Regions from separate parts of the Sedimenticola selenatireducens genome, predicted to be linked through region 3. Evidence: predicted binding sites of a transcription regulator. Region 3 holds the regulator's gene; each other region holds the start of a gene.
The links. The regulator sigma-54, encoded in region 3, starts transcription at its own class of promoters, with help from an activator protein. The targets are predictions, from matches to a motif close to TGGCANGNTNCNTGCTT.
Positions count from the first base shown of each region.

Region 1 (6,220 bases), on a different contig from region 3:
TGCCTCAGGGACTTCCATCAATTTTCCGGTTTTGCAATCGTAGATATAACCGTAGATCGGGATATCCGAGGGTACCATGGGGCTGCTCCTGATACGCTGTACATCCTCCACCACGCTCTTTGCATTGTCACTGATAGTCAGCCAGTTGATGTACTTGCCATCGGTGGTTCCGCCGCCCGCATTGCTGTCATGCCAGCCGCTCGCATCGATGCTGGCGGATTTCAGGCTGCGTGACAGCAGATCCCCCATGATCTCATTGGTAAATGTCTCCATACCGCAGTCAGTGTGGTGGATGACAAACCACTCCCGGGTCCCAAGCAGTTTATAGGAGATCACCAGGGAGCGAATCGCATCATCGCTGGCCCTGCCGCCTGCGTTACGGATGACATGGGCATCGCCCTCGGACAGGCCGGCATATTTTGCCGGGTCCAGCCGGGCATCCATACAAGTCAATATGGCAAACTTACGCCCGGGCGGCATGGGCAACTCTCCCTTGTCGCCAAAGTTCGCGACATAAGCAGCATTAGCTGATATCACCTCTTTAACGGTTTTACTCATTTTCCCGCTCCTCCGGTTAACCGCATCCTGTTCCGTCAGGTTCCCCAGCGGTGGTATCCGGAACCTGAAGGCCAACCCGGGGCAGGCTGCAACTGGCTGAATGCCAACGTCCAACTTGCCGGCCCCTTTGTATGGTTCGTATATATAGGTCGTTAGTGAACTGGTTCCACTCCATGATCGTGGGAAATGGAAGGTCAGTACCAACAACCATCAGTATAGGAACAATTGACGCCGGGTGGTGAAGGGAGTTTCGGCGGGAATTGAGAAAGGCAACGGGTGCGGGTCGGGTTGTCTGCAAGGCGTTATCTGAAATAGATCTTGATGAGGTGTGGAAATTGCTGTCCGACTAGCCGGTACAAAGGAGACATACAACTCTGTCGCCGAAGGTTTGGTTTAGTCGGCGGTCTCCTGTACAGGGTGATGTCGGGCTGCCGTCGCACCCAGTTCATCCAGCCACTTCAGACCCTCTTCCCATTCACCCAGTCCTGATTCGTGATTGATGTGGCCGTAGTCGCCGAGGGTTTCTATACGAGCGCCGAGCTGCTCGGCGAACAATCGTCCGCGTTTCAGGGCGCAGTAGGGGTCGTCGCTGCTTAAAACCGCGATGGAAGGGAAAGGCAGCGGGCTGAGTCTTGGGTTGGCGAAGCCCTGGATGGCATCCGGGAGATCGGGTCGCTGGACGTCGGGGATGGCGACCAGCAGGGCGCCGATGATCCTGTCACCGGGGTGTTCACTGGCCCATTCAGCCACGGTGATGGTGCCCAGGCTGTGGGCGATCAGGATAATCGGTCCCTCGGTGGCGGTGATTTCCCGGTCCAGCGCGGCGATCCAGTCATCATGCTCGGGGAAGTCCCAGCTGGCGGGTTGGGTGCGGCGGCTGTTGGGTAGTCGCCGTTGCCAGCAGGTCTGCCAGTGCTCTGCGCCGGAGTTGCCATAGCCGGGAACAATAATGTGGTGAATAGTGCTGTCAGTTGTCATGGTTGGGTTGGATCACAAAGCCGTTCAAGGTGTGTGACCGAGTATAGGCCGCCGGGAAATGACGGAAAAGAATGGTTGGCTATGTCGTCAGTCTATTCTGTTATGACGGTTCAAGTCTTGTTCTGAGTACAAGCCTGTAACATAATGACCTTATAAGCATAATTTATTATTAGAGTTTTACTTTCTATTAAGGCCAGCCAGTCCTGCACTAACAGATGAGACATTCCCGTCACCCGGCAAGGGTGGAAGGAGCGGCTATTCTTGTTTAAGTGGTACCGAAATTAGGGGCTGGGACTGAATGAAACATCCAGGTAACTGAGGTTCAGCGTGGTGGTGAGTTTTATCTGATTGTATTAACAGTGATTTATACATTAACAACTGTAACGCAAGTTGACGGGTGGATGCTTCAGCAGCTCGATTGGGGTACTTGCGACAGCGGGAGCTTCAGTGCAGTGGGGTGCTGCAACTCCGCGTGGAATATGTACCCGATTTCCCAATATTAAGATATAGCTTCAGGAGATAGTATGGATATGGCGATCAGCGACCTTTCAGTCAAAGTGGATCTCAGTCAGTACGGCATCACCGACGTGGCGGAGATCGTGCACAACCCCTCCTATGAGCTGTTGTTCGAGGAGGAGACGCGTCCGGACCTCGAAGGGTACGAGCGGGGTGTGGTTACCGAACTGGGTGCTGTAAACGTCAATACAGGAATCTTTACCGGTCGTTCTCCGAAAGACAAGTACATCGTCAGTGACGCCATGACTGGCGATGTCCTCTGGTGGTCACATCAGGGCAAGAATGACAATAAGATGCTCTCGCAGGAAACGTGGGGGGAGTTGAAGACCCTGGTGACCAAGCAACTCTCGAACAAGCGGTTATTCGTGGTGGATGCCTTCTGCGGGGCCAATGTGAATACCCGACTTGGTGTACGCATTATTACCGAGGTGGCGTGGCAAGCGCATTTCGTGAAGAACATGTTCATCCGCCCCAGCGAGGAGGAGCTAAAGAACTTCAAACCTGATTTCGTGGTGCTGAATGGAGCCAAGACAACCAATCCCAATTGGGAACGTCAGGGTCTCAACAGCGAGAACTTTGTAGCCTTCAATATGACCGAAAAGATGCAGCTGATCGGGGGTACCTGGTACGGCGGCGAGATGAAAAAGGGTATGTTCTCGGTGATGAACTTCCTGCTGCCGCTGCGTGGTATCGCCTCCATGCACTGTTCCGCCAATGTGGGTGAGAAGGGAGATGTGGCCATCTTCTTCGGTCTCTCCGGAACCGGCAAGACCACCCTGTCGGCCGACCCGAAAAGGGCGTTAATCGGTGACGATGAACACGGCTGGGATGATGACGGCATCTTCAACTTCGAGGGTGGCTGTTATGCCAAGACCATCAACCTGAGCGAGGAGAACGAACCGGACATCTACCATGCCATCAAGCGCGATGCCCTGCTGGAGAATGTCACTGTCGATGAGAGCGGCAAGATCGATTTCAGCGACGGCTCAAGGACCGAGAATACCCGGGTCAGTTACCCGATCTATCACATCGAGAATATTGTCAAACCGGTCTCCAAGGCGGGCCATGCCAAGAAGGTGATCTTCCTGACCGCTGATGCCTTCGGTGTGCTGCCCCCGGTCTCCAGGTTGACCCCGGATCAGACCGAATATCACTTCCTGTCGGGATTCACCGCCAAACTGGCGGGTACCGAGCGCGGCATTACAGAGCCGACCCCGACTTTCTCCGCCTGTTTTGGTGCGGCCTTCCTGAAACTGCACCCCACCAAGTACGCCAGGGAGCTGGTCAAGCGCATGCAGGCGGTGGGAGCGACCGCCTATCTGGTGAATACCGGCTGGAACGGTTCCGGCAAGCGCATCTCCATCAAGGACACTCGCGTCATTATCGATGCGATTCTGGATGGCTCGATTGAGCATGCAGCGAGCAAAACCATCCCTGTGTTCAATCTGCAAGTGCCGACCGAACTCCCCGGCTGTGATAGCGGCATTCTGGATCCCCGCAAAACCTACAGTGATGTGGAGGAGTGGAACCGCAAGGCACAGGATCTTGCCTACCTGTTCGCCGAAAACTTCGGCCGCTATACCGATACCGCCGAGGGCAAACGCCTGGTGGCTGCCGGTCCGCAGATCGACTGATTCGAGGATACGCAGGTGGAGACGGGCATTGTCTATCCGCACTCGTTGCCACTATGGCTAGGGATCGCCGGATAATCGTTGGGTATTTTGATTTGTGCCTCACGGCGGTTGGGGGCTGGCATCTTTATCCAGGGGTTCTGTTTGCACCGATTTCCCGATCCCGAAAGAGGCCGGTTGCGCTTGTGGCTCGGCCGGATAGGGAGAATGCATATGCAGCCACTTCTTCAGTACGGGCCGCTGCCCGGAGCCTGCCATCCGCCGATACTGCGCGAACAGCCTGTTGATGTTTCCCCGATTGCTCCTGGGGTTTAGGGGGCAGGCGAGTTCTATCCGTGTTCGGTACTGATCACAAGGCAGTATCTGAGTTACGGATTTGTTCACCCTTTAACGTGCGGATGCCGCCTGACAAGACAACCGGTCAGGATTCTCCCTGGCGGGTTGTCTTGTCAGTTGATCTATCGTTCTCCTGCTTTATGCGGAAAGATTGCTGCGACGCCGTTTCTGGTAACCCATACCCACGAGGCCAAGACCTATTAGTGCCAGAGTGGCCGGGACCGGGACTGATTCGTAACTAATCGAAACGGTGACCAGATCCCCATCGCCGAAGGTCGATACGTCATCACCAAACAGCACGCCGACGGATATGCTGTTGTCAATAAGAAGGGTCTCCATTGCGACTTGGCTCAGGTTGAATGGCAGTGAAAAATCGCAGTTGTTGAAGTTGCCCGAATTGTCCACAGCACCGGCAATGGGAGTTGAGCCGTTGTTGGAAGGTCCACCGCAGCTGTAGAAGCCCTGTGACAGGCCATCAAAGATGACCTCAAAATTTTCATCCTCTGCTGGGAAGGCGCCGCTGAGATCGAGACCCAACGTACCCTGGCCCTGCGCGGGAGCAATAGAGATGATCCCGGGGCCGCTGGTTGCCGGCAGTGCGTTGAAGTTGAAAATCATGTCCTGACCATCGGCAGTCAGGGCCTGTGTCTGTGTGATCAGGAGAGCGTGTGACGCAAACGAAGTCATTGAGAGTGCTGTAGCCGCAGCTAAGAGGAGCGTTTTTTTCATGGTTTTGATCTTCCTTGCTTGAGTTAGAAAGTTATTATTGTGCTTGCGGCTAATGAAGATTCCTTAAACCACTACACTAACACAGCAGTTAAGCAATTAATGCGCCATTTATTTTTAGTTGGTATTAACTTTTTAATAAACAAAGTGTTATATGGTGTTTTGTGCAATCGGCACAAGCGTGAATCGACTCGGCTGTAAAATCTTGTGACACTTTCCAGGAGCAAGACAGGCGAAGGCGCGGTCTGTTGAAAATCAACGTAAGTCAGATCAATTCTACTGAAAAGTGTTTGGCGGGCGATCAAGCAACGAACAACACCGGTGCAGCCCAAGACATACACCGGTGTACCTTCTCACGACTGACGAAGGTCAGTCGGGTCGTTTAGCGCTGACCGTACTTCGTCTTGGCCTCTCGCCGCCGTGCGTGCAGTACCGGCTCGGTGTAGCCGCTGGGCTGTTCGCAACCCTTGAACACCAGATCACAGGCGGCGGCAAAGGCGACTCCGTCAAAATCGGGTGCCATGTTGCGGTAGTTCGGATCACCGGCATTCTGCCGGTCCACCACGGCGGCCATGCGTTTCAGGGTCTCCATCACCTGCTCTTTCGAGCAGATGCCGTGGCGCAGCCAGTTGGCGATGTGCTGGCTGGAAATGCGCAGGGTGGCGCGGTCCTCCATCAGGCCGACGTCGTTGATGTCGGGCACCTTGGAGCAGCCCACGCCCTGGTCGATCCAGCGCACGACGTAACCGAGGATACCCTGGGAGTTGTTGTCCAGCTCTTGCTGGATCTCCTCGGCGCTGTAGGTTTGATCCCCCATCAGCGGAATATCCAGGATCTCATCCAGGCTGGCCATTTTACGCTTCGCCAGTTCATTCTGGCGCTCCGCCACGTTCACCTTGTGATAGTGGATGGCGTGCAGGGTGGCGGCAGTAGGCGAGGGGACCCAGGCGGTGTTGGCGCCGGCCATGGGATGGGCGATCTTGGCCTGCAGCATGCTGGCCATCTGGTCGGGGATGGGCCACATACCCTTGCCGATCTGCGCCTTGCCGCGCAGGCCGCAGCGCAGACCGTTGTCCACGTTCCAGTCCTCGTAGGCCTTGATCCAGGGGAGCTGTTTCATTGCTTCCTTGCGCGCCACCGGGCCGGCCTCCATGCTGGTGTGGATCTCATCACCGGTGCGATCCAGGAAGCCGGTGTTGATGAACACCACTCGTTCTTTGGCCGCCTGGATGCAGGCTTTCAGGTTGACCGTGGTGCGACGCTCCTCATCCATGATGCCGACCTTCATGGTGTTGCGTGACAGTCCCAGGGCATCCTCAATGCGGCTGAACAGCTCGCAGGTAAAGGCGACCTCTTCCGGTCCGTGCATTTTCGGCTTCACGATGTAGATACTGCCGCTGCGACTATTGCGGTATTTGCCGTTGCCCTTCAGGTCATGCAGTGCGATCAATGCGGTCATCATGCCGTCCAGGATG
Region 1 is NZ_CAXXYC010000002.1:174,959-181,178, forward strand. It holds gene ACHZBF_RS03325 (beta-class carbonic anhydrase) at 1-558, opposite strand, end outside; gene ACHZBF_RS03330 (RBBP9/YdeN family alpha/beta hydrolase) at 952-1,536, opposite strand; gene pckA (phosphoenolpyruvate carboxykinase (ATP)) at 2,061-3,686, shown strand; gene ACHZBF_RS03340 (PEP-CTERM sorting domain-containing protein) at 4,158-4,748, opposite strand; gene ACHZBF_RS03345 (malate synthase G) at 5,128-6,220, opposite strand, start outside.
Region 1: the regulator sigma-54 is predicted to act here: its motif matches at 4,839-4,855, upstream of ACHZBF_RS03340 (PEP-CTERM sorting domain-containing protein).

Region 2 (6,220 bases), on a different contig from region 3:
ATCGAGCCTGATTCGCCTCGGGTATGAAATCGAACTGGTTTGTGATTGCGTCTCTTCCAGAGCACTATCCAATAAAGAAATCGCCATTTCCAAACTCACTTCCAAAGGTGCCGGGAAGACCAGTGTCGAGATGTGTCTGTATGAGCTGGTGGGTGATTGTCGAGCCACCGAGTTCAAGGAAATACTCGGGCTTATCAAGTAACACAGTCGGGCGAACCTATGACAACCGACACGACCTGATTGACCCTAATCCAAAAACCGGATTCCAGAGAAAAAGATATGGCGTACATATATTTGGCTATTGCTATCATTGCAGAGGTTGTAGCAACAAGTGCACTGAAGGCATCCGCAGAGTTCTCTAAGCTATATCCAAGCCTGGTGGTTATTGTTGGCTATGGCTTTGCGTTTTATTTCATGACCCTGGTTTTAAGAACCATACCGGTAGGAATTACTTATGCAATCTGGTCAGGCGCCGGCATCGTCATGATCACCATTGCTGGTGCATTGCTGTATAAACAGATCCCGGATATCCCCGCCATAATAGGTATGGGACTGATTATTTCGGGCGTAGGGGTAATTCATATTTTTTCAGGAACGATTGGCCACTAAAATATAGCAAGCCAGGCAAAGTAATTGGGATCCGTGTAAAACCGAGCCTGGCATTGGGTCATTTTTTCACTGACCCTAAATACCTGTGCGACGGACTGTAATCGTCCCGGATAGATAAAAGGATCGAAACGCAAACTTCGGGAATAGACAACCTGGCAACGATGTTGCGGGAATCATCAATGCGGAAACAGATCGGGCTTTTTACGGCGGCTGGTGATCTATTTAGCGAATAGCGACGCGGGCACGATAAACGTGCCCGCGCTGTGGGATTCAACCCTGCGTTCTGCGCCTGACCAAACCAAGTCCCAGAAGACTTACACTCATGAGAATAAGGATTGAGGGCTCAGAAACCACAGCCACCTCCAACTGTTGAATTCTAATGCCCTGGTTACCATCACCGTTAGTGGTTGGTGTTTGTCCGACAAAGGCAAACCGGGATCCTGAAAGGGCAAAACCGCTCATATCCAGGCTAACAAAATTGCTTCCAGCAAGATCCGGCGTGACGGCAAAATCATTCAAAACAAGTAATCCGTCTATATACAGATCGAACAATTCGATTGGGGTACCGCCTCTTTCAAACACCACACTCGACAAAAGCGAGACGGTTTTTGATGCCCAGTCAAATACCATCGCTTCATCCAGACCAATCCTGTGATCAGCCGGATCGGTCTGGATGCCCCAGCCATTGGCATGACGGTTTATATTGGCGGCCGTACCGGTGTTCGTGGTTGCATTGTAATCGGTATCATATCCGGAGACCTCGACGGTCAGGCCGTCAACCGATACCGTATGTGAGGTGCTACCATCGCCTCCGTTACCAAAGCTGTAGATTACAGAAGCCGAAACAGTGACAGGTAGCAGCGTTGCTATCCAAATGACCCCACACAAAAGTATTTTCATTATTATTTCCCGCAATGCAGTTCAGATTTAGAGTATTAATGCCTGACATGCACTTCAGCAAATAACGAGCCAAGAAAAATATACTATTGGGAATCAAACAGATGCTCAGTTAATTATTTTTATTATTAAGAACAATTAGACTATTTTGTAAAAAATATCGACAGTATTTATGCCATGGATATGCCTGCGCTGGCGGGCCTTACCCACCCCTCTCCCTGAGGGAGAGGGGTGTTATAGGACATAAGCAGTAAGACTGCTCATTACACAGATCAATCAGATCTCATTTTCATGACAATCCGCGCAGCCGACCTGGTGACCTTTCGGAAACTCTTTAGGACCCTCATCGGCACAGAATTGCCCCTCGTCGTCCTTACATTCCAGAATCCGGTTGGTTGCCATTGCCGAGAGCACCGTACCCTGACCGTCAGTACCGTGGCACGCCTGGCAGCTGTTCCTCGGACCATCTTCCTGGGCCTTCTTGTGGTGCGTGTTCCAGTGACGACTGCCCACCGGATGCATACCGTGGGGGCCATTCATGGTCAGCTCGAATTTGCCACTGTCCTCGAAGGCCCGTGCGTCATGACAAGTGCTGCACTCGGTGATCGTCCCACGATGCCCCTGGAGTTGAACGGCCGCCACATTGTCATTGGCCTCGGGGTTCTTGTTTGGCCAAATACCGTGAGTCGCACCATGGCACGCCTCACAGAAAATACCCTCATGCCCGGTACTTACCCGGTAGAGCATCGGGTTACCGACCCGTGGATCATCAGCCGGATCGGTACCGGCCTCCTGGGCAGCAGCGATCACAGCGGGATTCTCTGCGGTGATGACATTTTCAGCAAAACGCTTGTTGGTCGGAACAATAGGGGTCGCCTTTGGATCATTGGTCAGATAGGCCTGTAACAGCCGTATGCCATCAGTGGCTCCAGCGCTGTTACCAGGATTAACCATGACATCGGCATGCCCAGACATATTGTCCACTGCATCACCGGTATGACAGGAACCACAACCCGGCTCATTCGCCCAGGGTACACGGGGCTGATCGGCATTGGTGTAGAAGTCACCACCCAGCTCAAAGGCGCCGGGGTTGTCCGGTGTTACATTTCGGGTGAAATCATTGCCGACCTGCTCCATGCTGCCGTGGCAATCCTGACAGAGCATGCCGCCATTGGCCATTGCGCCGCGCAGGCAGTCGCTACGTCGACCGGGATGGCACTGGTAACAGGTCTCTTCAAGAACTTGCCGGCGCTCCACCACATTGAGCACGAAACCATTTTCATCCTTTTCGATCGCCGGCATGTCCGGGAACAACCGATTGCCATCTTTATCCGTGACAGTGCCGTGATGGCTGTGCATAACATTGGACATCGATTTGTTTTTTATCTGGTCGCGTCCATTATGGAGCGAGTTTCCAGGATCATTCTCTTCCCCCAGCGGCCCGAGTTGAGCCAGGTCCAGCGCCGGGGTGTAGTGGCAGGACTGGCAGACAACCGGTGTCTGATCAACCAGGTCAGGTGTGTATTTGGGTTGCGCAATACCTGACCCATGCTTCAGGTCATGCAGGCGTAGCAGATTGACGTCGGCCGCATACTCCTTGCTCACTTCCAGCGGAACCTCATCCAGCTTGGGATCATCCAGAACCGTGGCGACTTCGATACCCGCCTGGACCAGGCGGTCCGTGGCAGCACCATTGCCACCATCAACGGTCGCACCATGACAGGCGCCGCAGTTGGCCTCGCCGGAGATTGGCACGACAGTATCATTCGTTGCCAGGATATTCCCGCTCGCATCATGGGCCTGCACCCGATACAGGGGCCAGGGGTTTTCACGACCGTAGTCATCAAAAGCGGATACAGGAATGCCCGCGGCCTCATACCAGTTGACACCCTCCGAGACATAACCAAACCGGAATGCCGGATTCATGAAGAACGGTTGATCCACCACGTAGGCCTCAAACAGTTCAACCAGATTATCCAGATAGGGAGCATGACGGCCCGGCATGGATTGCTGATCGGCTGTCAGTGCGCCATCACCGAGATAGAAGCGTTCAACATTGGGCATGGGTAATCCCAGGTCCAGAATATTGGCACCCGCCGGGTAGAATGCCGGGAGTATCATTGGCGGATAGAAGGCGTCGTATGCCTCTCTCGCCACCTCCCAGAAATTGGTTTTATAGACCGTTCCATCTGCCAGCATGCTCGAATAAACCGGCCCGGTACCCGCGGAGTTAACCCCTGTCAGAATCGGATCATTAGGGTTGGAGGCCGCCGAATAAACCACACTCACACCGTCTGCGGGAGTAAGGACGTTCGGCTCCACGCCCCTTTGTATGACCGTCGCATGCAGGACATTGAACGGCGGCAGGATACTTGAGATTCGGGTATCGAAGTCACCGCAATGCATTCCCAGGTCATTAATGGCGAAGACCTTGTAATTCTGTCCGATGATGAGTGGCTGTTCCTCGACGGGAGTCCAAGGCAAACCATTCTGGCTGGTAGAGTTGATAGAGACGTTACTGGAAGGGTCTGTTGGCGGCTCAACCGGAGGTGGCTCAACCGGCGGCGGTTCGACGGGTGGTGGCTCGACCACAACCTTTGGGTAACAATCTGCCGGCGCGTTTGTTACATCGGCTTCACCCAGATTATTGTCGGTCCCGGCCTCAAATATGCTAATGCGGCAGGGCACAATTTCCAGATCACGCTCTGTAACTTTCCACCTACCCCTTCTGTTGGGATCATCCTCGCCGATAACCAGATTGTGATCAAAAGCATTGACCACTTGAATATCAAAATCCTCATCACTCGTGCCTCTTACTGTTAGCCGCTCTTTCGCTGTATTCCATACGGCACTATCAAGCGTGACAGAGGCATCGGCCTCGCCTGGTATGATGATAGCCAGCGCAACCGCAATCAATACAAGTGGAGCTAGTTCTTTGATTCGCTGACGAAATTCTGAAAAGGTCTTTTTCGATGCCGGTAGTTCTTTTTGGGTGCGCACGTAAGACAAGTTATTTGTCATTGATCTGTCCTCTTCTGGAGGAAATGTGAGATACCGCCCCTGATTGAATAACTCCGAGCTGGAACTAATTTCTAATTCCCTTTGATTCCTGCACCTTGATTGCTATCTGACCGCTTCATATTTTGAACCGGTCTAATTCCAGTAAACCTATCAATACAGTAAGCTTTTCAGACAATCGGTGCGTCAGTTCACATTTATAAAAATGGGAAGCAACCACTTAATAAAGTGCATTTATAACCAGGTGGGGTGGGAAACGTTTTTGCCTACGCCAATGAAACGCCAAAAATCAGCGATAACAGTCGAAGGATGTCCTAATGTTGTATGCAATATAGGATGAAATTCAATCTATGAAAGTTCTAGTTAAACGTGTGTACGACAAACCGGATTCAAAGGACGGATTCAGGATATTGGTTGATCGATTATGGCCAAGAGGTTTGTCAAAAGATGACGCGAAAATTGATGTTTGGCTGAAGGCTGTCGCGCCATCAAATGAACTTAGAAAATGGTATCAACATGACATCCCAAAGTGGCCTGAATTCAAGAAGCGGTATTTTGCCGAACTCGACAACAATTCCGAGGCGGTAAGTGAGCTCGTAAACTACCTCGACAAGCCAACTGTCATGTTTCTGTATGGATCAAAAGAGCGACAATACAACAACGCAACTGCACTAAAAGAGTATATAGATTCAATGCTGACGCAATAGCATGCCCCTTACCATCAGGTAATCCGGACCACTAGCCCGAAGCCTCGCCATAACGGGTGGCGCTCAAAATCAGCACCGGCATGTTGAATCGGACATGCCCATCCGCTTCTACAAACGGCCGCAAGGACTCCTCTGCCTTGCTCGTCAGTCGTTCGAACTGCCGGTCATCGAGCAGCCCGCCCAGGGTCCAGACACAAGCTCGTTCAGTGGAAACCAACGCCTTAATGGAGGGAAATTCAACCAGTCCGTCATGTCGAGTGACCGCCACCCTTCGGCAACCGGCGGCAGTAATGCCCGCCTGCGCACTGCGGGACAGCAGCAGCTCCCGGTCCCCGCAGCTGAAGGGGGCGCGGAAAGCGTCGGCCACGGCGCTGCCGAACAGCCGATGCAGCAGTTCCGCAAGTACCGCATAGCCGGGCGAATGATCCAGCGCATCACAGACCGCAACGGCGAGTTGTCCGCCCGGCCGCAGCACCCGCAGCATCTCCCGCAAGGCGCCTGCCTGATCCTCGAAAAACATGAAACCGAACTGACTGGCCACCCGGTCAAAACTCCCGTTCTCATACGGGAGCGCCTCGGCCGGTCCCTGTTGCCAGTCAATGACGGTATTTTTTCGTCTGGCGACGGCAAGCATCTCGGGATTGATATCCAGCCCCACCACGCAGCCATCATCCCCCACGCGAGTAGCAGCCGCACAGGCCAGTACGCCGGTGCCGCAAGCCACATCCAGCACCCGGTCTCCCAGGCCAACGCCCAACCGGTCGACCATGATATTCCCCCACTGGCGAAACAGCGCGGGTACAAAGTGCCGTTCGTAAATCTCCGCCGACGATCCCGAATATTGACCATCCATTGCGAACCTCCCGTCCGCCCACCGGGCAGGCGGACTCGTCTGACAGTAGGTATCAGCATGCCAATTGAGTCTCGTGGGGGTAAGAGGCAAAATGGGCAGAACCGGGGCATTTCAGCCAGCGTGGGAGGGAATATGC
Region 2 is NZ_CAXXYC010000003.1:1,502,684-1,508,903, forward strand. It holds gene ACHZBF_RS10645 (hydrolase) at 1-202, shown strand, start outside; gene ACHZBF_RS10650 (DMT family transporter) at 280-609, shown strand; gene ACHZBF_RS10655 (PEP-CTERM sorting domain-containing protein) at 880-1,509, opposite strand; gene ACHZBF_RS10660 (cytochrome C) at 1,783-4,527, opposite strand; gene ACHZBF_RS10665 (DUF488 domain-containing protein) at 4,875-5,231, shown strand; gene ACHZBF_RS10670 (class I SAM-dependent methyltransferase) at 5,263-6,084, opposite strand; gene ACHZBF_RS10675 (GlxA family transcriptional regulator) at 6,217-6,220, shown strand, end outside.
Region 2: the regulator sigma-54 is predicted to act here: its motif matches at 1,565-1,581, upstream of ACHZBF_RS10655 (PEP-CTERM sorting domain-containing protein).

Region 3 (6,220 bases):
TTCACCGCCAGTTGGAAGCGTTTGATCTCGGCCGGGACATCGGCGGTATCAATCATACGCGGGCTGATTTCCAGCAGGCCGCGCTGCAGGATATGGGCCTCGCCGATGGCGATGCCCCGGGTGATGCCTATACCGTTACCGGCAAAGGTCATTCGGGCTCTCCGAAGCGGTCATTGACCAGGGCCTCGAGGGCATTGGCTGCCTCGATTTCATCATCGCCCTCGGTGGTGAGTGTCAACTCCGTACCCTGGCTGGCTGCCAGCATCATCACCTCCATAATGCTTTTTCCGTTGGCCGGTTTGGCGTCTCGGATCAGCTGGATGGTGCTGCTGTATTGTCCCGCCTCGGTGATGAACTTGGCCGCGGCGCGGGCATGCAGTCCCAGTCGATTGATAATTGTAATCTGCTTTGTGACCATAAAAAGCTCAAATCGCCCATGCCAAGGGGAAACAATATCGCACAATCCGTGCCGGTAACAAACCATCCATCTCACATGGCACCGAAGCCTGGATGAAGCCGCTCCCGGTGAAACCGACATCACCACCTGTGCTCAAGGTGGTGTAATCCGGGAGTGGCCGCCGTGCCATGCGCCGGATTCCGCCCGTTAGGAATTGCCTGTCTGCGGGCTTTCGTGGGCTGGGCTTTATCCAGGCTGCAAACTGCCTATTGGGTTAATTCGGTGCCTTCTCCTCCCGTGGCAGGTCCCGATGACGGGTCTGAATCTGCCTGCCATGGGCGCGGAAATGGATGGCCAGTTGCTCCACCAGATAGACCGAGCGGTGTTGTCCGCCGGTGCAGCCGATAGCGATGGTCAGATAGCTTCGCCCCTCGGTTTCAAAACGGGGTATCCACTGTTCCAGGAATTGGGCCAGATCCGCTTGATAATGCTTCACGTCATTGCTCGCACCGAGGAATGCCTGCACAGCCTCGTCTTTTCCGGTGAGCTGGCGCAGCGTCGGCTGCCAATGAGGATTAGGGAGGCAGCGTGCGTCGTAGACAAAGTCCGCGTCCCGGGGTACACCCTGCTTGAAACCGAAGGATTGAAACAGCAGGGAAATCTTGGTATCCAGCCGCTCGGTGATGCGGGAACGGATCAGGTGCCGCAGCTCATGCAGAGTGGTCTGACTGGTGTCGATGCGGATGTCGGCAACGTTGAGGAACGGCGCCATCAGTTCCCGTTCGTAGCTGATCGCTTCCGCCAGCGGACGTGCGCCACCGGTCAGGGGATGACGCCGCCGGGTCTCACTGAAGCGTTTGATCAGGGTCTCGTCCTGTGCTTCGAGGAAAATAACCTCAAAGCGAATCTTCTCCGCTTTCAGCGGCTGCAGCAGTGCGGAGATGCTTTCAAATTCGGTGGGCGTATTGCGTGAATCAATACTGATGGCGACCAACTGGAATCGCTTGTCCTGTCGTTTGACCAGCTCGCCGGCTAATGCAGGCAGCAGAAATACCGGCAGATTGTCGATACAGTAGTAGCCTTCATCTTCCAGGGTATGGAGTGCGACACTTTTTCCAGAACCGGAGAGTCCGGTGATGATGGCCAGCTTCATAGGGTCTCCGTTACCTCTGATTACACGATGGATGGCAGAAAAGCGTGTCGGCAGCGAAAACAGAGATCCTCTGTAGGCGGCCAGGGATCAGCCGCTGGCGCTTATCGGCATCGGTTCCTGTTGTATGAACTCCTGTAGCAGTGTCTCGCTGTCCCGGGCTTTTCTGAGTTTCTGGCAGAATGCTTCGTCACTGAACAGAGTGGCCAGTTTTGCCAGGAGTTGCAGATGTTCTTCTGTCGCCTCTTCCGGTACCAGGAGGCCGAACACCAGATCGACCGGTTGCTGGTCTATAGCGTCGAAATCGGCGCCGGACTGGAGCTGGATGAAGGCGCCTCGGGCCTCCGTGACACCGGCAACACGGGCGTGGGGCAGTGCTATGCCATGCCCCAGCCCGGTGCTGCCCAATCGCTCCCGCTCAAGCAGTTTGTCGAACACAGTACCCTGGTTGAGCTCCTCCGAGGCGGAGGCCAGCAGTCCGGCTATCTCTTCGAGTACGCGCTTTTTACTGGCGGCCGGATTCGCGGCGCTGATGCGTTCGGCAGTAATGAAATTTGCGGGAAACATGATTTTGCCTGTTGATTAGATTTCGGCGTTGGCGGGATCGATTCCCTTCATGCCTACACCATTGCGATGGTTGGTGCTTTTCTCCTTGAGCTTTTTCACCTGACGGTCGATTTTATCCACCAGACCGTCGATGGCGGCATACATATCCTCTTCTTCACAGTCGGCAAAGACATCGGCGCCATTCACATGGAGAGTAGCTTCCGCCTTCTGGCGCAGTTTCTCAACACTCAGGATGACATGGATCTTGGTGACATGATCAAAGTGCCGTTCCAGGCGCTCGAATTTTGTTTCGACATAGTTGCGCATGGCTTCGGTGATGTCCACATGATGACCGGTGATGCTGATTTGCATGATTTGCTCCTTGGTTACTGGCCTCTAGACGAGGCGCTTTCGCTCGTTTGATGGCGGGATCGCCATGGACTCGCGGTATTTTGCTACCGTCCGCCGTGCGACCTGAATGCCCTGATCGGCGAGTATGCTCGCCAGTTTGTTGTCGCTGAGTGGCTTGTTCGGCTTCTCGGCAGCGACCAGTTTCTTGATCAGTGCGCGTATCGCGGTGGCGGAACACTCTCCGCCTCCAGCCGTGCTGACATGGCTGGAGAAGAAATACTTGAATTCCAGCGTACCCCGGGGGGTATGCATATATTTTTGCGTGGTGACCCTGGATATGGTGGATTCATGCAGCTCCAGGGCCTCGGCGATGTCCCTCAATACCAGGGGCTTCATCGCCTCTTCGCCGTGCTCGAAGAATCCGCGCTGCAGTTCGACAATCTTGGTGGCCACGCGCAACAGCGTTTCATTGCGGCTCATCAGACTTTTGATAAACCAGCGCGCTTCCTGCAGATGATTCTTCAGGTAGTTGTTGTCGTCGCTGTTGTCGGCGCGCCGGATCAGCCGCGCGTATTCCGGGTTAACCCGGAGTTTGGGGGCGGCATCAGCGTTCAGATCCACATGCCAGACGCCATCTCGGCGGGTCACGAATACGTCGGGAATGACATATTGGGGTTCGGTTTCGGCCACCAGGCTGCCGGGGCGCGGTATCAGCGAGCGGATCAGCTGATTAATCGATTTCAGGGTGTCGTCATCAATCTTCAGCTTGCGTTTGATCTGGTTATGATCCTGCTGGGCCAGCAGGTCGAAGTGATTGTTGATCAGCTGAGTGGTCAGGGCCATGCACGGATGGGGATCCGTCAGCTGACTTAGCTGGATCAGCAGGCACTCCCTCAGGTCACGCGCGCCCACGCCGGGTGGGTCAAATTGCTGAATCCGGTGCAGCACCGCTTCGATCTCATCCAGCTCAACCTCGTCAGCGGACATGCTGACAAGAATCTCGTTCAGATCCATCCTCAGGTAACCGTCTTCATCGATGCCGTCAATGATTGAGACGGCAATCTCGCGGTCCAGATCGCTGAACGGGGTCAGGTTCAACTGCCAGGTGAGATAGTCGTAGAGGGTGCGGGCACTGCGGCGCTGGGCCAGGTAGTCACTGTCGCCGGCGTCCCGGGATGCCAGTCCGGAAGAGGGTGGTAGCGTGCTGTCGTAGACATCGTCCCAGCCGCTGTCCACCGGCAGCTCTTCCGGTATGGAGTTTGCCTCGCCGTTGACCTCTTTTTCGTTGTTGAGGTCATTGCTGCTGGCCTTGTCCCCTTTCAGGCCATCGCCATTGAGCCGCTCGATGGTGCGCTCTTGTTCATTCCCACGGGCCTCTTCGCGGGCGCTGTTCTCCTCTTCGGTCTCCAGCATCAGGTTGGAGTCGAGCGCCTCCTGAATCTCCTGCTTGAGATCCAGCGTAGAGAGTTGCAGCAAGCGGATGGCCTGCTGCAACTGCGGCGTCATGGTGAGATGTTGGCCAAGGCGAAGCTGGAGCGTTTGCTTCATGCGGGTATCTGGATCTGGTACGTAATTTGTATGGTTTTCACAGTTTCATTCTAGCGTAAAAAATCACCAGACGCACAAGGAGAAAATGGTTTATTGCCGTCAATCAACTGATGATCAACTCTAGAGACTGAACTCTTTTCCCAGGTAGACGGAGCGCACTTCCTGATTGGCCAGAATCTGCTCCGGTTCGCCCTCCGCCAGCACCTTGCCTTCGCTGATAATATAGGCGCGCTGACAGATGCCGAGGGTCTCCCGGACATTGTGATCGGTGATCAGTACGCCGATCCCCCGGGATGAGAGTGTACGGATAATATTCTGTATGTCCTTGACCGAGATCGGGTCGATACCGGCGAATGGTTCGTCAAGCAGTATGAAGCGGGGCTCCATGGCCAGTGATCGGGCGATCTCCAGGCGGCGACGTTCACCCCCGGAGAGACTCATCGCCTGGTTGTTGCGCAGATGGGTGAGGTTAAAGTCCACCAGCAGTGCTTCGCAGGCCTCGATCTGTTCCGGGGGTCGCAGATCCTTGCGGGTCTCCAGGATGGCGAAAATATTATTGAATACGGTCAGCTTGCGGAAGATGGAGGGTTCCTGGGCCAGATAACCCAGGCCGAGGCGCGCCCGGGCGTGCATCGGCAGGGCAGTGATGTCATGACCGTCTATGCGGATGGTTCCACCTTCCGAGGGAACCAGTCCGGCAATCATGTAGAAGCAGGTGGTCTTGCCGGCGCCGTTGGGTCCCAGCAGCCCCACCACTTCACCGCTCAAAACGTTCAGGGAGACACCGTTCACCACGGCGCGGCGGCGATAGTGTTTCGCCAGATTGTCAGCAGCCAGCAGGGTCATGGATCGATTACTTTTTTCCACCGATGGTGACCTTGACGCGCTCTTTGCCCTTGGCGCTGGCACCTGCCTTCACTACCGCCCGGGCGCGATCATAGATGATCCGGTCGCTCTTGAAGGTGTCCTGACCCTGGGTGAGTACGGCGTCACCGATCATATTGATGATTTCGCTGTTGGCAGAGTACTCGGTCTTCTTGGCGCGGCCCTTGATAGTGCCCTTGCCGTCTTCAGTATCCTGCTGAAAAGTGACCGGCTTGCCGACCGCCTCGATCTGATCAGTCTCGTTCTGGCGCTGGGTAACTGTTACCTTGTCGGCCTTGATAATGATGCTTCCCTGGGTCAGTTCCACATTGCCTTTATAGGTACTGATGCCGCTTCGGTCATCGATATCGACCGCGTCGGCCTCGATATAGATGGGTTGGTCCTTGTCCGACTGCAGGGCGGATACAACTCCCGGCAGTATCAGCAGCAGGGCAATGGCGAACCAGCGCCGGCCAGTGTGATGGGGCTTAGGGATTGACTTCATAGCGTCCTCGTACATTGGCAAGTAGTTTGATGCGGATTGGCTGCTGGAGCCATATCTGCATGCCTTTGGCGTCGATGTGGTCCTTGTTGCTGCGGACGTTCACTTCAGCGTCGGTCTCCACGTAGTTGTCGCCCGGCTGCACGCGCAGATCCCGGGTTCTGATACGCATCGGGCGTACCCCAAGTGCCGCAGAACGGTCGATTTTAACCGCACCCTGCAAAAGAAGCACCTCCCCATCCCCCGATAGCCAGCCAGTTTCGGAGTTGACCCGCCAGGGCGGCCGGTCCAGGTCATACAGGGTGAGGCGGGGTAACTTCAATTCGGTACTGTCGTCGTCCATAAAATGGGTCATGCGTTCGGCAACCAGGCGTTTGCCTGGTTTGCCGGAGAGATCCATCAAGGTGGAGTCAACCCCTTCCAGGTAGTAATCGGCCCTGTGTTCACGGGTGGTGTACCCCGGATCTTCCGCTGTGTTCTGTCTGGACAGCCAGAAGGTGCCCGCGACAAGTAGCAGCAGGATGCCGCCGATCATCAGGTTTTTCTGATCGATCATAAGGCGTTGCTTCCCACCAGCGGTACCGGGGTGATCGATGCTTTACTTGAGATATTTTTCAAATGCCTGCTCCAGGGTTCCCTGCGCCTCCATCAGCATTTCGCAGATCTCGCGTGCCGCCCCACGGCCACCACCGGCCAAAGTCTGCCAGTGGGCATGTTGTTTTACCAGCGGGTGGGCGTCCTGTACGGTAATCGCCAACCCGACCTGACGCATGATGGGCAGGTCGACCACGTCATCACCCACATAGGCAATCTGTTCATTTTTGAGGCCCAGTTTGTCCCGCAGCTCTTCGAAGGCCGGGAC
Region 3 is NZ_CAXXYC010000001.1:218,183-224,402, forward strand. It holds gene ptsP (phosphoenolpyruvate--protein phosphotransferase) at 1-152, opposite strand, end outside; gene ACHZBF_RS01070 (HPr family phosphocarrier protein) at 149-418, opposite strand; gene rapZ (RNase adapter RapZ) at 672-1,550, opposite strand; gene ptsN (PTS IIA-like nitrogen regulatory protein PtsN) at 1,638-2,114, opposite strand; gene hpf (ribosome hibernation-promoting factor, HPF/YfiA family) at 2,130-2,465, opposite strand; gene ACHZBF_RS01090 (RNA polymerase factor sigma-54) at 2,490-3,992, opposite strand; gene lptB (LPS export ABC transporter ATP-binding protein) at 4,113-4,838, opposite strand; gene lptA (lipopolysaccharide transport periplasmic protein LptA) at 4,846-5,361, opposite strand; gene lptC (LPS export ABC transporter periplasmic protein LptC) at 5,345-5,914, opposite strand; gene kdsC (3-deoxy-manno-octulosonate-8-phosphatase KdsC) at 5,957-6,220, opposite strand, start outside.